DNA from 2 places in the Cytobacillus sp. FSL R7-0696 genome. Region 1 is predicted to be linked to the other one. Evidence: riboswitches for the same ligand, from Rfam matches in the RefSeq annotation. Region 1 holds a riboswitch; the other holds the start of a gene.
The links. A riboswitch is a leader RNA that binds a small molecule or an ion and turns the genes downstream of it on or off. The one in region 1 is predicted to bind S-adenosylmethionine.
Positions count from the first base shown of each region.

Region 2: linked by a shared signal. The riboswitch ahead of MKX29_RS08430 (bifunctional homocysteine S-methyltransferase/methylenetetrahydrofolate reductase) and the one ahead of MKX29_RS02550 (methionine ABC transporter ATP-binding protein) in region 1 are both predicted to bind S-adenosylmethionine.

Region 1 is NZ_JBBOWA010000001.1:490,586-498,273, reverse strand. Features, by position in the region: gene MKX29_RS02570 (peptidylprolyl isomerase) at 1-79, shown strand, start outside; gene MKX29_RS02565 (polyphosphate polymerase domain-containing protein) at 95-775, shown strand; gene MKX29_RS02560 (DUF4956 domain-containing protein) at 797-1,480, shown strand; gene MKX29_RS02555 (CotH kinase family protein) at 1,500-3,239, shown strand; SAM riboswitch class I at 3,332-3,438, shown strand; gene MKX29_RS02550 (methionine ABC transporter ATP-binding protein) at 3,522-4,535, shown strand; gene MKX29_RS02545 (methionine ABC transporter permease) at 4,525-5,190, shown strand; gene MKX29_RS02540 (acyl-CoA dehydrogenase family protein) at 5,302-6,519, shown strand; gene MKX29_RS02535 (uracil/xanthine transporter) at 6,727-7,688, shown strand, end outside.
Region 2 is NZ_JBBOWA010000001.1:1,587,107-1,594,794, forward strand. Features, by position in the region: gene rplB (50S ribosomal protein L2) at 1-63, opposite strand, end outside; gene rplW (50S ribosomal protein L23) at 92-376, opposite strand; gene rplD (50S ribosomal protein L4) at 376-999, opposite strand; gene rplC (50S ribosomal protein L3) at 1,024-1,653, opposite strand; gene rpsJ (30S ribosomal protein S10) at 1,690-1,998, opposite strand; SAM riboswitch class I at 2,357-2,469, shown strand; gene MKX29_RS08430 (bifunctional homocysteine S-methyltransferase/methylenetetrahydrofolate reductase) at 2,576-4,435, shown strand; gene metH (methionine synthase) at 4,413-7,688, shown strand, end outside.

The DNA.
Region 1 (7,688 bases):
AGAGTCTAAGCTTTCAAGTGAATATACGGAATGGCTAAATGAGAAGTACGAAGAATATGAGATTAAAACGTATATCTAAAGGATGTGTTCGATTTTGAAAGGAAGGAAAGAGCTTAAACATGAAATCTCAAAAATGGATGGGGTTTTACTTAAAAAACGCTTAAGTTACTTTATGAATACGGACCCTCATTCAAATGGGAGTGGGGGATATAATGTTCGTAGCGTATACTTTGATAACTTTGAAAACAAAGCTTTAATAGAAAAAAAAGAAGGCTATATGAACCGTGCAAAATATAGGGTTCGCACATATAATGATGATTTTGACACAATTAATCTAGAAAAGAAAAGTAAGAAGAATAATCTGACCTATAAAGAGAAATGTAGGATGACAGCAGAAGAATATGAGCTTATTAGAGCTGGCGATATTTTATGGATGGAGAATGATACCAGACCATTAATGAGGGAACTTTTCCATAACATGGTTCGTTATCAATTGAAGCCAGTAACAGTTGTCGATTATGAGAGGGATGTTTATATCTATCCATATGGTAATGTCCGTTTAACTTTTGATAGCAATATTCGTACAAGCTTAAGGAATCCTGACTTTTTAAATACAACAATGCCTATGGTACCATCCCTTGATCATCAATTGATGATACTTGAAGTCAAGTATGATGAATACATTCCCGATGTCATTAAGATGCTTCTACAAATGCTTGATCGCAGGAAGGGTACGTATTCAAAATATCAATTAAGTAGAATGTATGGATTATAGTGAGAATAGGAGAAGAGAAGAATGGAAAGTGTGAATTTTTCAGATATATTTAAATCAAGCTTTTTAGAAAAAACGGAGAGTTTTTCAATTATAGACTCTCTGATTGGTTTATTCATGGCCTTTGCGATTGGACTATTTATTTATGCAGTTTATAAGAAGACATTTTCAGGTGTGATTTATTCACATACTTTTAATATATCCCTCATCATAATGACCATGGCTACAGCATTAATTATTATGGGAATTTCCTCAAATGTCCTGTTATCACTAGGTATGGTTGGTGCTTTGTCCATTGTCCGTTTTCGTACACCAATTAAAGACCCAATGGATCTTGTTTATCTTTTTTGGGCGATTGTTGCCGGTATTCTTTGCGGAGCAGGCTTTATTCCATTAGTGATTATTGGTAGTTTATTGATCGGTCTCGTACTTGTATTGTTCGTTAACAAAATTACGATTCAGAACCCTTACTTACTCATTGTAAAATATGGGGGTGAAGGTGTGGAATCTCAACTTGAATCGCTATTATCAAAGGTCACTAATAAACATATGATGAAATCCAAATCTATCATGAATGGTAATCAAGTAGAAATTACTTATGAAGTAAGAATGAAAAAAGATCAATCTCAAGTGGTAAATAATGTAACGAACCTTAGCGGGGTAGAATCGGCTGTAATGTTAAGCTATGACGGTAATTTCACAGCGTAAATGAACAGGAGAAAGGAATATGATTAAACGCAAATATGTCGTTCTCGTTTTTCTAATGTTGGCTGTTTTATTTGTTGGTATTCTATTCTTTCTACCTTATTTACTTCCAAAAGGGGAAGTAGTTGATCACTCTTACGTTTCAAAAGTATTCAATAAAAATAAAGTGACTCAAGTTGAGTTAACCCTTGCAGAAGATGATTGGGAAGATGTATTAGAGAATCCGACGGAAGAAGAATATAAGATGGCAAATGTGACGATAAATGGAACTAAATTGAACCAAGTAGCTGTTCGGACAAAGGGGAATTCTTCCCTTTCTTCCGTTGCTAGAATGGAAGATTCTGATCGTTATAGCTTCAAAATAGATTTTGATTACTATACTGATCAAACTTTATATGGATTGAAAAAGTTGAATCTAAATAACCAATTTAGTGATGCTACGCAAATGCGAGAATATTTATCGTATCAATTAATGGAGAATATGGGGTTACCCACACCTGCTTATTCTTATATGTATGTGACCATTAATGGTCAGGAATGGGGATTATATTTAGGTGTTGAACAAGTAGACGAAGTGATGCTTGGAAGATATTTTGAAAATCCATATGGATCATTGTACAAGCCAGATGGTACAAATAGTGACTTGAAATGGGTAAGTGATGATATTGATGATTACTCAGGTTTAAACTTGAAATCAGAGGAGCAAGATGAACAAGCGTTAATAGATATGTTAGATAGTATCAATAATGGTGGCGATTTAGAAGAAACCTTAGATGTGGATCAAGTATTACGATATTTTGCAGTAAATACGGCTGTTGTTAGCATGGATAGTTACCAAGGACAAATGAAGCATAACTATTATTTATATGAAAATGATGGTAAGTTCTCAGTTATTCCGTGGGACTATAATATGGCATTTGGTGGCTTTGGAGTTGGTATGGCATTTGGTGGACAAATGAATGGAGATTTCTCAGCTGCTGAAGAAAACCAAGGTGAAGACAAACAAGACCAAGCACCACAAGGCGGAATGGACAACTTCACCGGTGGCATCGGAAATAGTGATTTATTGAGTGAAGATACGATTAATTTCAGTATATCTGAACCTATAGCTGGTACTACCTTAGAAGAAAGACCGTTACTTAATGCACTATTATCTAATGAAGAATATAAAAAACTATATGAAGCGTATCTTAAACAGATAGCCGAAGAATATATGACAAAAGAGTCTTACCAAAATACAACTACACAAATTAGTGCATTGATTCTTCCTTATGTCGAACAGGATCCTACCAAGTTTTATACAACAGAAGCATTTCTCGAAGCGGTGCAGGGTGATGAGAGTTTACCAGCATTTGCTGAGGCGAGATCAGAATCGATACTTGCTCAGCTCTCAGGTGAATTAGAAGTAGAATCACAAGCTTCTGAAGTTAATAACATGTTCCCTGGCCGAGCGAGTGGTGATGACCAGGAAGGTCAAGAAGGAGGAGAAGGATTTCAACCACCAAATGGAAATAAAGGAAACGCTGATGGTGAAATGCCTGAACGTCCGCAAGGCAACGGAGATTTTCCGCAGGGAGGAGATTTTGAGCCACCTGAAGGGTTTGAAGGTATGCCTGGCGGTGAGGGACATGGACAAGGACAAGGAGAGCAACCTAGTACAGTAAAGTTCAAAACGTCAGCAATCATCTTGTATGTGGGCCTAATCACAGCTTTATTAGGAACAACTTTTTTTATCTTCCTGTTTAAACGAAGAGGAAGATAAGTAAATGCATAAATAATCAAAATACTATTGACAATTAATTCAATACCCGATAAAATTTCCTTTATCAAAGCAACACAATAAATTGAATATGATTCTTATCGAGAGAGACTGAGGGACCAGGCCCGAAGATGTCCGGCAACCTCCTTTTAAAGGGAAGGTGCTAAATCCTGCAGAATGATTTCATTCTGAAAGATAAGGTTTAATAACAATCATTTGTTGAGCCTCTTTCAAAGTGAAAGAGGCTCATTTTATGTTGTAGAGGATTTAGGGAGGGTGAGGTAAATGATTGAAGTCAATCATTTAGTGAAAATTTATAAAAGCAAAAAGAAGCAAGTGATAGGCGTTGACAATGTATCTCTTTCTATTAAAGAAGGAGAAATATACGGGATTATTGGCTATAGTGGAGCAGGGAAAAGTTCTTTATTACGCTGTCTAAATTTATTGGAGAGACCGACATCTGGTGAAGTGAAAATTGATGGCGTTGATTTAACGACTTTAACAAGTAAAGAATTAAGAAAAGCAAGGCAGAAGATAGGTATGATTTTTCAGCATTTTTATTTAGCAAGTTCGAAGACAGTATATGAGAATATTGCCTTTGCTTTAAAAGCGGCAGGTAAAAGCCCGAAAGAAATAGATATCAGGGTGAAAGAACTATTAGAATTAGTGGGTTTAGCAGATAAAATTCATCAGTATCCCACGCAATTAAGTGGTGGTCAAAAGCAAAGGGTAGGAATAGCCAGAGCACTTGCTAATGATCCAAAGGTTTTACTTTGCGATGAAGCCACTTCAGCCCTAGACCCTAAAACAACAAAATCAATCCTGAACTTATTAAAATCAATTAATAAAAAGCTAGGATTAACCATCGTACTTATCACTCATGAGATGGAAGTAGTCAAAGAGATTTGTCATAGGTTAGCTGTTATGCAAGATGGAAAGGTCATAGAAGAGGGACCGGTGTATGATATATTTGCGAATCCAATTGAACCACTTACAAGAGATTTTATTCAGAGTATTCTTCAATTTGACTTACCACAACAATTGATTGAAAACAGGAAGGGAACAATCATTAAAATCCAATTTAAAGGTGCAATAGCAGAAGAATCTGTTGTTTCTGAACTGTTCCAAACATTCAAAGTAAAAGGAAATATTCTTCACGGCAAGATTGAATATATTCAAGAAGTACCTCTTGGTATTTTTATTATGGAGTTAACTGGTGAAATACCTGAAATAGAAAGAGCTATACAATATATTCAAGATAGAACACAGAATTTGGAGGTAGTTGAACATGTTGCTTGAGTCCATTCAGGCGTTACTTCCTGAACTAAATACAGCTGTATTACAAACGATTTATATGGTCGCCATTTCTTTAGTTGCGGCACTTATACTAGGTCTTCCACTAGGCATCTTATTATTCGTTACAGACGAAGGATTGTTCTTAAAGAATCGATTTGTAAATGCCGTTACTGGTTGGATTGTCAATTTGATCCGCTCTATTCCTTATATTATTTTGTTAGTAGCTCTATTGCCGTTAACAAAATTAATTGCAGGTTCAACTATTGGTCCTACAGCGGCTTCTGTTTCATTATCTGTAGCAGCGATTCCATTTTTTGCAAGATTGGTTGAAACATCCTTAAGAGAAATAGATAAAGGAGTCATTGAATCTGCAGTAGCAGTAGGCGCTTCCCCTTGGATGATAATTAAGGAAATCCTTGTCCCAGAAGCGAAACCTGGAATTGTTCAAGGTTTAACGATTACGACTATTAGTTTAATCGGTTATTCCGCAATGGCAGGTATTATTGGCGGCGGGGGTATTGGTGATTTAGCGATACGTTTCGGTTACTATCGCTATGATAATGTCATTATGATTACGACAGTCATTGTCCTCGTTGTATTGGTGCAAATTATTCAAATTGGTGGGGATAAATTAACTAAATATGTAGATAAGAGATAATAAATTCAAATAATAGATATAGTAAAGGGGAATGGAGCCTTTACTATATTTATTTATCCTAATGAATGAGTATTAAAGAGAAGATGGAAACAGACGGGGAGGAAGGATTCTATGAGCACGATAACAGCTTCATCTAAGGAAGCGTATTTAGCTGAACAACTCGCTCGACCATTTATTAAGACGGCTCAACAAGAAGAATTATTTCATAAAGCTACGATATTAGCAGAAGGATTTAGTAAGAGGGCGCAAAAGATTGATGAAAATGCAGAGTTCCCTTTTGATAATTTTGAAGAATTAAAACAATCAAATTATTTAAGTTTGACGATTCCGAAAGAATATGGTGGTAAAGAGATTTCCTTATATGAATATTTCTTAATACAAGAAAGGATTGCCCAAGGTGATGCATCTACGGCTTTATGTATTGGTTGGCACTTAGGTGTTATCTATGATTTAAGGGTTAAGCGGAAATGGAAGGAAGAACAGTTTGCCAAGTTATGCGAAACGGTTATCAAAGATAATAAATTGATTAACCGCTGTGCAACAGAGGCAGCAACCGGCAGTCCAACCCGTGGTGGACTACCAGCGACTACTGCGGTGAAAAAAGGAACACAATGGATCTTGAATGGAAGAAAATCTTTTGCCTCGATGGCACCAGGCTTAGATTTTTCTCTTATTACAGCAACGATAGAAGCTTCAGGAGAAATTGGTATATTCCTTGTACCGCATGAGAACCCTGGTTTAAAAGTGGAATCAAATTGGAATATGCTAGGGATGCGGGGCACACGTAGTGACGATCTAGTGTTAGAGAATGTAATTGTAGAAGAAACAGCATTAGTTGAAATAGAAGGTGTTCATTTTTATGCGATTCCTAATGCATGGTTACTACATTCAGCTGCTTGCTTTATTGGCGTTGCTATTGCAGCTCGGAACTATGCCATTATTTTTGCTTCTGAATATCAACCTAATAGCCTGCCTGGTCCAATTAGTGAAGTACCAGAAGTACAACGTAAAATTGGGGAAATGGAACTCGAGCTACTAAAAGCGCGAACAGCACTCTATTCTATAGCGGATCGCTGGGATAATGAACCGAATAAACGAGGAGAATTAGGAGCTGAACTTGGAGCCATCAAACACCTTGTCTCTAACAGTGCTAATAAAGTGGTCGATTGGGCAATGAGAATAGTTGGTGCACAAAGCTTGCAACAAAGAAATCCTTTGCAGCGTTATTACCGTGATGTGCGAGCTGCGCTCCATAATCCGCCTATGGATGATGTAGTAATCACAAATTTAGCGAAAAAAGCACTATCATTTCAAAATAACAATGATTAATAGAACTATTTAAATCACATGCCCCTCTTCCTATTTGGAGAGGGTTATTATTTGTATAGGCATATAGATTAGCTCCAATTTTTATTTATTTATCAGGCTTCAAAATATTTCGTTTTTCATAATTCTTTTTTTAAAGGCTTCTTTCCTTTTAAAAATGAATTATACTAGTAGATGTGAAAATGAATAACGTAGAAAGTGGTGTACAGATTGAAAAAGTTTATTTCATCAATGACAATGGTTTCTTCCGTACAATGGGTCTTTTTTATCTTTGCCAATACTGTTGTCATTCCGATTTCCATTGCCAATGTATTTGAGCTATCAAGTGAAACGATGGCAATGATGATTAGAGCATCACTCATACTTACGGGTATTACTTGTATACTACAAGGATGGAAAGGTCATCGTTTCCCGATTATGGAAGGGCATTCAGGGTTATTATGGGGAATTATCCTTAATCTTGGGCTTTCAGCACAAGCGCTTAATATTGGATTAGAACGTATTGGTGGTGGGATTGTTACTGGTATTGTTTTAGCTAGTCTAGTGACCATTTTGCTGATTGCTTGTGGGGGTTTTTCATTATTGCAATCCATCTTTAGTCCGATGGTAATGACTGTATATTTATTTTTGCTTACTTTTCAATTAATGTTTATCTTCTTTGAAGGTATGTTAAAGATGACTTCGACTGGCGTCATTGACATAGGTATAAGTCTTTATTCTGTAGTACTCGCGCTGATCGTCGCTACATTAAAAATGAAAGGTAATCAACTTATTAGCAATTTTTCTATTTTAATTGGCCTTTTAGGGGGCTGGCTCGGTTATGTCCTATTGTTTGGTAATGATGGGGCTGGTATGACAACATCTGCGCCTTTCCAACTTTTTCCGTTAGGGGCTCCTAATCTTGAAATGGGAATTGTCGTAGTCACGTTTGTTGCCGTATTATTAAACTTAAGTAATACATTTGCTTCTATTAACGCTGCAGAAAAACTTCTACAAAGGAGAGCAGCCAAAAAAGAGTTTAAAGGCTCAATGATCATTACTTCAATTTCTACCATTATTGGATCCGGTTTCGGACTGGTTCCCTATACACCATTTACATCAACGATTGGTTTCTTGCAAAGTACGAGAATTTATGAAAGAAAGCCATTCTTTATCGGTGGTGCTTTACTTAC
Region 2 (7,688 bases), 1.1 Mb from region 1:
GAAATCAGATACCGTCATGCCGCGACGACCATTAGAGGTAGGTTTGTATTTTTTAATCGCCATTTCATTTCCCTCCTCTTCTTGTTAGAAATTAAGCTTCAAAGATTTCGATTTCTTTGCTGTCAGCAGTTAGTTTAACAATCGCTTTACGGCGTTTGTTTGTATAACCACCGAATTTACCCATGCGCTTGAATTTACCTTTGTAGTTCATGATGTTCACTTTTTCAACTTTTACATCAAAGATTTCTTGAACAGCATCTTTAACTTGAGTTTTATTAGCTCTTACATCAACTTCAAAAGTATATTTTTTGTCAGCCATGATGTCAGTAGAACGTTCAGTGATAACGGGGCGCTTAATGATATCGCGTGCATCCATTATGCAAGCACCTCCTCTACTTTTTCGACCGCTTGCTTCGTCATGATCAATTTATCATGATTTAAAACGTCTAATACGCTGATTCCGTTAGCAGTAACAACTGTTACTCCAGGGATGTTACGAGCAGATAATGCTACGTTTTCATCGATGTCTGCAGTTACGATTAATGCTTTAGAATCTACAGAAAGACCTTTAAGTACACCTTTAAAGTCTTTTGTTTTTGGAGCTTCGAAAGATAGAGTTTCTAATACTAGAATGTTCTCTTCCGCAACTTTAGTAGATAACGCTGATTTGATAGCTAAGCGACGAACTTTTTTAGGTAATTTGTAGCTATAGCTGCGTGGTACAGGACCAAATACAGTACCGCCTCCGCGCCATTGTGGTGAACGGATTGAACCTTGACGAGCACGACCTGTGCCTTTTTGACGCCATGGTTTACGTCCTCCGCCAGCTACTTCAGAACGAATTTTAGTTTTATGAGTTCCTTGACGTAGAGAAGCTCTTTGCATAATAACAGCTTCAAACATCACGTGGTTGTTTGGCTCGATACCAAAGATTGAGTCGTTCAGCTCAATATCGCCAACTTGTGAACCACTTTGGTTTAATAATGCAACTTTAGGCATTCTTACTTCCTCCTTTCCGGGTTATTACTTTGCTTTAACCGCACTTACTAGTTTTAGAAGCGCTTTTTTAGAGCCAGGTACATTACCTTTTACTAATAGAAGATTGCGTTCTGCATCTACTTTTACGATTTCAAGGTTTTGTACTGTGATTTGTTCTCCGCCCATGCGACCAGGTAATAATTTACCTTTGAATACGCGGTTTGGAGCAACAGGACCCATTGAACCTGGGCGACGGTGGTAACGTGAACCGTGTGCCATTGGTCCGCGAGATTGTCCGTGGCGTTTAATTGCACCTTGGAAACCTTTACCTTTTGAAATTCCTGTTACATCAATTTTTTCACCTTCAGCGAAAATATCAACTTTGACTTCCTGACCAACTTCATACTCAGCTAAGTCAGCTCCGCGTAATTCGCGAACGAAGCGCTTAGGAGTAGTATCAGCTTTAGCAGCGTGTCCTTTTTCCGGTTTGTTTGAAAGCTTTTCGCGTTTATCTTCAAAACCGATTTGGATTGCTTCGTATCCATCAGTATCAACTGATTTCTTTTGAAGAACAACGTTTGGAGTAGCTTCAACCACTGTTACCGGGATAAGATCACCGTTTTCAGCAAATACTTGAGTCATACCAATCTTTCTTCCTAAGATTCCTTTGGTCATTTCAGTCACACCTCCTAGATTGTTTTAATGTATTAATTAAAGTTTAATTTCGATATCAACACCAGATGGTAAGTCTAAACGCATTAATGAATCGACTGTTTGTGGTGTTGGATTAATGATGTCGATTAAACGTTTGTGTGTACGCATTTCGAATTGCTCACGAGAATCTTTATATTTATGCACCGCACGAAGAATTGTGTAAACTGACTTTTCAGTTGGCAATGGGATTGGACCAGATACAGCCGCACCAGAGCGTTTTGCAGTTTCAACGATTTTTTCAGCAGATTGATCAAGAATTCTGTGATCATAAGCTTTTAAACGAATACGAATTTTTTGTTTTGCCATTATTTTCCCTCCTTTTCGCCTATTTTCATATAGACATTCTCCGTGAAAATTTCCCACACACTCGCCATGGCAAAGCGGCCGGGTGTGTCAGCAACCTTTCACTTCATCGCAGTCAAAGACCAACATTGTCTATTATACAGAAAAGACATAACAAATGCAACTATTGATTGCGTTTCTCTCTGTTCTGCACACTTTTAACATTATAACTGCTGTTAATAGTGTTTTCAAGTATATCTTCCTCTTTACATCATTTTCTAAAAAAACGCTTATACAATTATTTATTTTTAAATTTTCTAAATTTTTATTTGACAAACATAGGCTCATTCATGTAAATTTTATTCAATAAAATATTTTTTATTTCTTATCATGAGAGGTTGAGGGATAGGCCCGGTGACACCTCAGCAACCATCAATAGTGAACGCTATTGAAAAGGTGCTAATTCCTACAAGCTATACGCTTGAAAGATGAGAAGATGACTATGATAATAATAGGCCTTCTTCTTGAGGGCCTTTTTTATTTTCTCTTTGGCTTCTCATCCATTGAATTCAACAAAATATGAATTGAAGGAGTGAGACCTTTGAACTTCCTTGAAAAAATGAAGAACCAAGTATTAATTGCTGACGGTGCGATAGGAACACTTCTTTATTCTTATGGTACGGATACATGTTTTGAAGAGTTAAACCTCTCAGCACCGGAACAAATTCAGCACATTCATCAAGCTTATCTCGGTGCAGGTGCGGATTTAATTCAAACAAACTCCTATGCTGCGAATTATTTAAAATTGAAACGGTATGGCCTAGAGGATTCAGTCAAAGAGATTAATAGTGCGGCTGTAAAACTGGCACGATCTAGTATTCAACATCATCAGGCATATGTGCTCGGCACAATGGGAGGTGTACGAGGATTAAACCCCCTCTCTATTCCTCTAGATGAAATTAAACGTAACTTTCGTGAACAGCTATACTGCTTATTGTTAGAAGGCGTAGATGGGCTCCTTCTTGAAACATATTATGATTTAGAAGAATTAGAAACGGTTCTCTCTATTGCCCGGAAAGAAACGGATATACCTATAATTGCCCAAGTGTCTTTACAAGAAATCGCTATATTACAAAATGGGACGTTAATTAATGACGCCTTAAAAAGGTTAGAAGCTAAAGGGGCAGATGTTGTCGGGGTAAACTGCCGTTTAGGTCCACATCATATGTTAGAGACACTCTCCTCCGTTGAATTACCTCAGCACGCGTTTCTCTCTGCCTATCCTAACGCGAGTCTACCGGCCTATATCGATGGTACGATTCAATATAAGGAGGGCGAAGACTATTTTAGAAAATCAGCGAAGTCCTTCCTTAAGCAAGGTGTTCGACTGCTTGGTGGTTGCTGCGGAACGACACCGGGCCATATTAAAGCATTTGCAGACGAAGTTAGGCATGCTGTACCTATTCTTGAAAAACAAGTAACAAATAAAAGGAAACCTAAAATAGAGAGAATTACAATCGAACGCAACAATACGCCGTTAGAGACACTTGTACAAGAAAAACGCACCATCATCGTCGAACTAGACCCACCTAAGAAGCTATCAACTGCTAAATTTTTTGAAGGCGCCAGAGCCTTAAAAGATGCTGGTGTTGATGCAATTACACTCGCAGATAACTCTCTTGCCACACCACGAATCGCAAATGAAGCCCTAGCACATATCATCCACAAGGATACAAACGTTCGACCACTTGTCCACCTCTCCTGTAGAGATCGAAACTTAATCGGCTTACAATCACATCTCATGGGTCTTCATACATTAGGGTTGCATGATATTTTAGCCATAACTGGGGATCCGGCAAGAGTTGGCAATTTCCCAGGCGCTTCATCTGTATTTGATTTATCTTCCTTTGAATTAATAGAAATGATTAAACAATTTAATGAAGGAATTTCCCCTTCAGGTTCTGAACTTGGTGAAAATGCCGTCTTTTCTGTCGGGGCAGCATTTAATCCTCATGTCAAATCATTAGATAAAGCTGTTGCCCGACTTGAAAGGAAAATAAAAGCAGGCGCTGATTATTTCGTGTCACAGCCAGTGTTTTCAATAACACAACTATTAGAGATTCATGAGGCAACAAAGCATCTTTCCGCACCTATTTTCATCGGAATGATGCCACTGATTAGCAGCAAAAATGCAGAGTATCTTCATAACGAAGTGCCTGGCATCAAGATTACTCAAACGACCCGCGACAGAATGGCAAAAGCCGTTAACCCTATTCTTGCTGAGAAAGAAGGCTTATTAATTACAAAAGAGTTGATCGATGCAGCCTTAGAACTCTTTCAAGGCATCTACCTTGTTACCCCTTTCCTTAGATATCAACTCACAACCGAACTGACCAATCATATTAGAAGAAAAGATCAACAGAAGAAGGAGCATCATTATGTCAAAAGTAACCATCACTAAACAAATGAAAGAAAAGATTTTAATCATGGATGGGGCAATGGGCACCATGCTACAAGAAGCCCACCTAACAGCAGATGACTTTGGTGGTGAGGATCTAGAAGGTTGTAATGAATACCTCACACTTACGCGACCTGAATTGATCCAATCCATTCATGAAGCTTATCTTTCGGCAGGGGCAGATATAATTGAAACAAATACATTCGGAGCGACGCGTATCGTTTTAGAAGAATATAATATTGGGCATTTAAGTGAATTGTTAAACCGCAGAGCGGCTGAAATTGCTATAAAAGCAGTGCAAAAATACGACAAGCCTAATCATCCGCGATATGTAGCAGGATCTATGGGACCAACTACTAAGACATTAAGCGTCACCGGTGGAACAACTTTTAAACAATTAGTCCTGGATTATCGTACACAAGCCATAGGACTCATTGACGGTGGTGTAGATTTATTATTAATAGAAACAAGCCAAGATCTCCTTAATGTAAAAGCTGCTTTCCTAGGGATTAAAGAAGCCTTTCATCATACAAAGAAAGAACTCCCTATTATGATATCAGGGACAATAGAGCCGATGGGCACCACTTTGGCAGGGCAAAACATCGAAGCATTTTACATTTCAATAGAGCACATGAAACCAATAGCTGTTGGGCTCAACTGCGCAACTGGACCGGAATTTATGCAAGAGCATATTCGCTCTCTAGCACAACTCTCTTCAACTGGTGTTAGCTGTTATCCTAATGCAGGCTTACCAGATGAAGACGGCTGTTATCACGAAACAGCAGAATCTCTATCTACAAAGCTTTTGGATTTTGCCACACAGGGCTGGGTGAATATCGTCGGTGGTTGTTGCGGTACCACACCAGCGCATATCACAGCAATCAGTCAAGCATTAGCCCATGTACCGCCCCGTCCCATTACTAAAAAGAGACAGCATAAACTATCAGGTATTGAACCCCTTACCTATGATGAATCTATTAGACCGATCATGGTTGGTGAGCGGACAAATGTCATTGGCTCAAAAAAATTCAAACGGTTGATTAATGAAGGAAAGTATGAGGAAGCATCGGAAATTGCTAGAGCCCAAGTTAAAAAAGGAGCAAGCGTCATTGATATATGTCTTGCTGATCCTGATCGTAATGAAATAGAAGATATGGACCATTTTTTAGCTGAAGTAACGAAAAAAATCAAAGTTCCCCTAGTCATTGATTCAACTGATGATGAAGTAATCGCCAAAGCTCTTACCTACTCTCAAGGCAAAGCTATAATCAATTCGATTAACTTAGAAGATGGTGAGGATCGATTCGCCTTTGCTGCAAAGCTTATCCATCAGTACGGAGCAGCCATTGTTGTCGGTACCATTGATGAGGAAGGCATGGCCATCACAGCTGAAAACAAGCTAGCTATAGCTAAACGGGCCTATCACATCCTCGTTGAGCAGTATCAAGTACCTCCAGAGGATATTATCTTCGACCCCCTGGTTTTTCCTGTCGGCACTGGAGATGAACAATATATTGGTTCTGCTAAAGAAACTGTACTTGGTATTAAACTTATTAAAGAAGCTCTACCGGAGGCGAAAACGATTTTAGGCATTAGTAATGTGTCCTTTGGTCTTCCGAGTGTGGGGAGAGAAATTTTAAATTCCGTCTTCCTCTTTCATTGCACGAAAGCCGGGCTAGACTATGCAATCGTCAATACAGAAAAGCTAGAGCGTTTCCCAAGCATCCCTAAAAATGAAGTCAAATTAGCAGAGAAGCTTCTCTTTCAAACCAGCGATCGCATTTTAGCTGATTTTACTGACTTTTATCGTGATAAGAAGAAGGAAAAAAGGATAGAAACCCATTTGCTATCATTAGAAGAACGTTTATCAAGCTATATAATAGAAGGAACAAAAGAAGGCCTTCTCCCAGATTTAGAAAGAGCATTAGCGAAATACCCAAATCCATTAGATATTATCAACGGACCATTAATGAATGGTATGGCAGAAGTAGGTAGATTGTTTAATGATAATCAATTAATTGTTGCAGAAGTCTTACAAAGTGCAGAAGTAATGAAAGCATCAGTCGCCTTTTTAGAACCTTATATGGAAAATGATAAACAAACATCTACAAGTAAGGGGAAAGTTTTACTCGCAACCGTCAAAGGTGATGTCCATGATATCGGCAAGAATCTTGTGGATATTATTCTCTCTAACAATGGGTTTGAAACCATTGATCTTGGAATTAAAGTCTCTTCTGCTGATCTTATCGCAGCGATTAGAGAGGAAAAACCCGACATCATTGGACTCTCTGGCTTACTCGTAAAGTCAGCACAACAAATGGCATTAACAGCAAAGGACTTACAGGATGCCCATATACAAACCCCCATTATGGTGGGGGGAGCTGCCTTATCTCGCAAATTTACGAATAATAAAATCGCCCCTAACTACCAAGGACTCGTCTTATATGCAAAAGATGCAATGACCGGTCTGAGTTTAGCAAATGAAATCCGAGAACCAAGTCGCTATAGTGAATTATTTCAAGCACAAATCTCAAGAGCAGCAAAAACTAACAAAGAAGAAACCCAATTGATAAAAAAATATTCCGAACCAGCCGTTGACGTGAAAACCGTTCAACAAGCTCCTATTTTTCAAACGCAAGATTTAAAGAGACATTTAATTACAAATCTCTCTTTTCACCATATTGAACCATATATTAACCGTAAAATGCTGCTATATCATCTTGGGGTTAAAAATCAAAAAAGGGAGCTCACTAATGAAAAACTGGATAAGGTGAATAACCTATTAGACTCACTGATCCATGAAATAATTAAAAATAACTGGATACAACCAAAGGCTACTTACCAATTCTTCAAAGCAAAGGCCAATGGAAATGATGTCATAATAATGAATAAAGACGAACTTCCTATTGAAGAGTTTGCATTCCCTAGACAAGAAAAAGGAAAAAACCTTTGTCTTGCTGATTATCTAAGAGAAAAGCAAACAGACTACGTATGTTTTTTTGCTGTAACAGCTGGAAAGGGAATACGAAAGGCAGCTACACAATTAAAAGAGGAAGGCAGATTTCTAGAAAGTCACGCATTGCAAGCAATTGCGTTAGAAACAGCTGAAGGTCTGGCTGAGTATATTCATAGACAGATTAGGGATAAATGGGGATTCCCAGATCACCCAACAATGACGATGGATGAGCGTTTTGCGGCTAAATATCAAGGACAACGATTTTCGTTCGGTTACCCAGCCTGTCCAAATTTAGAAGAT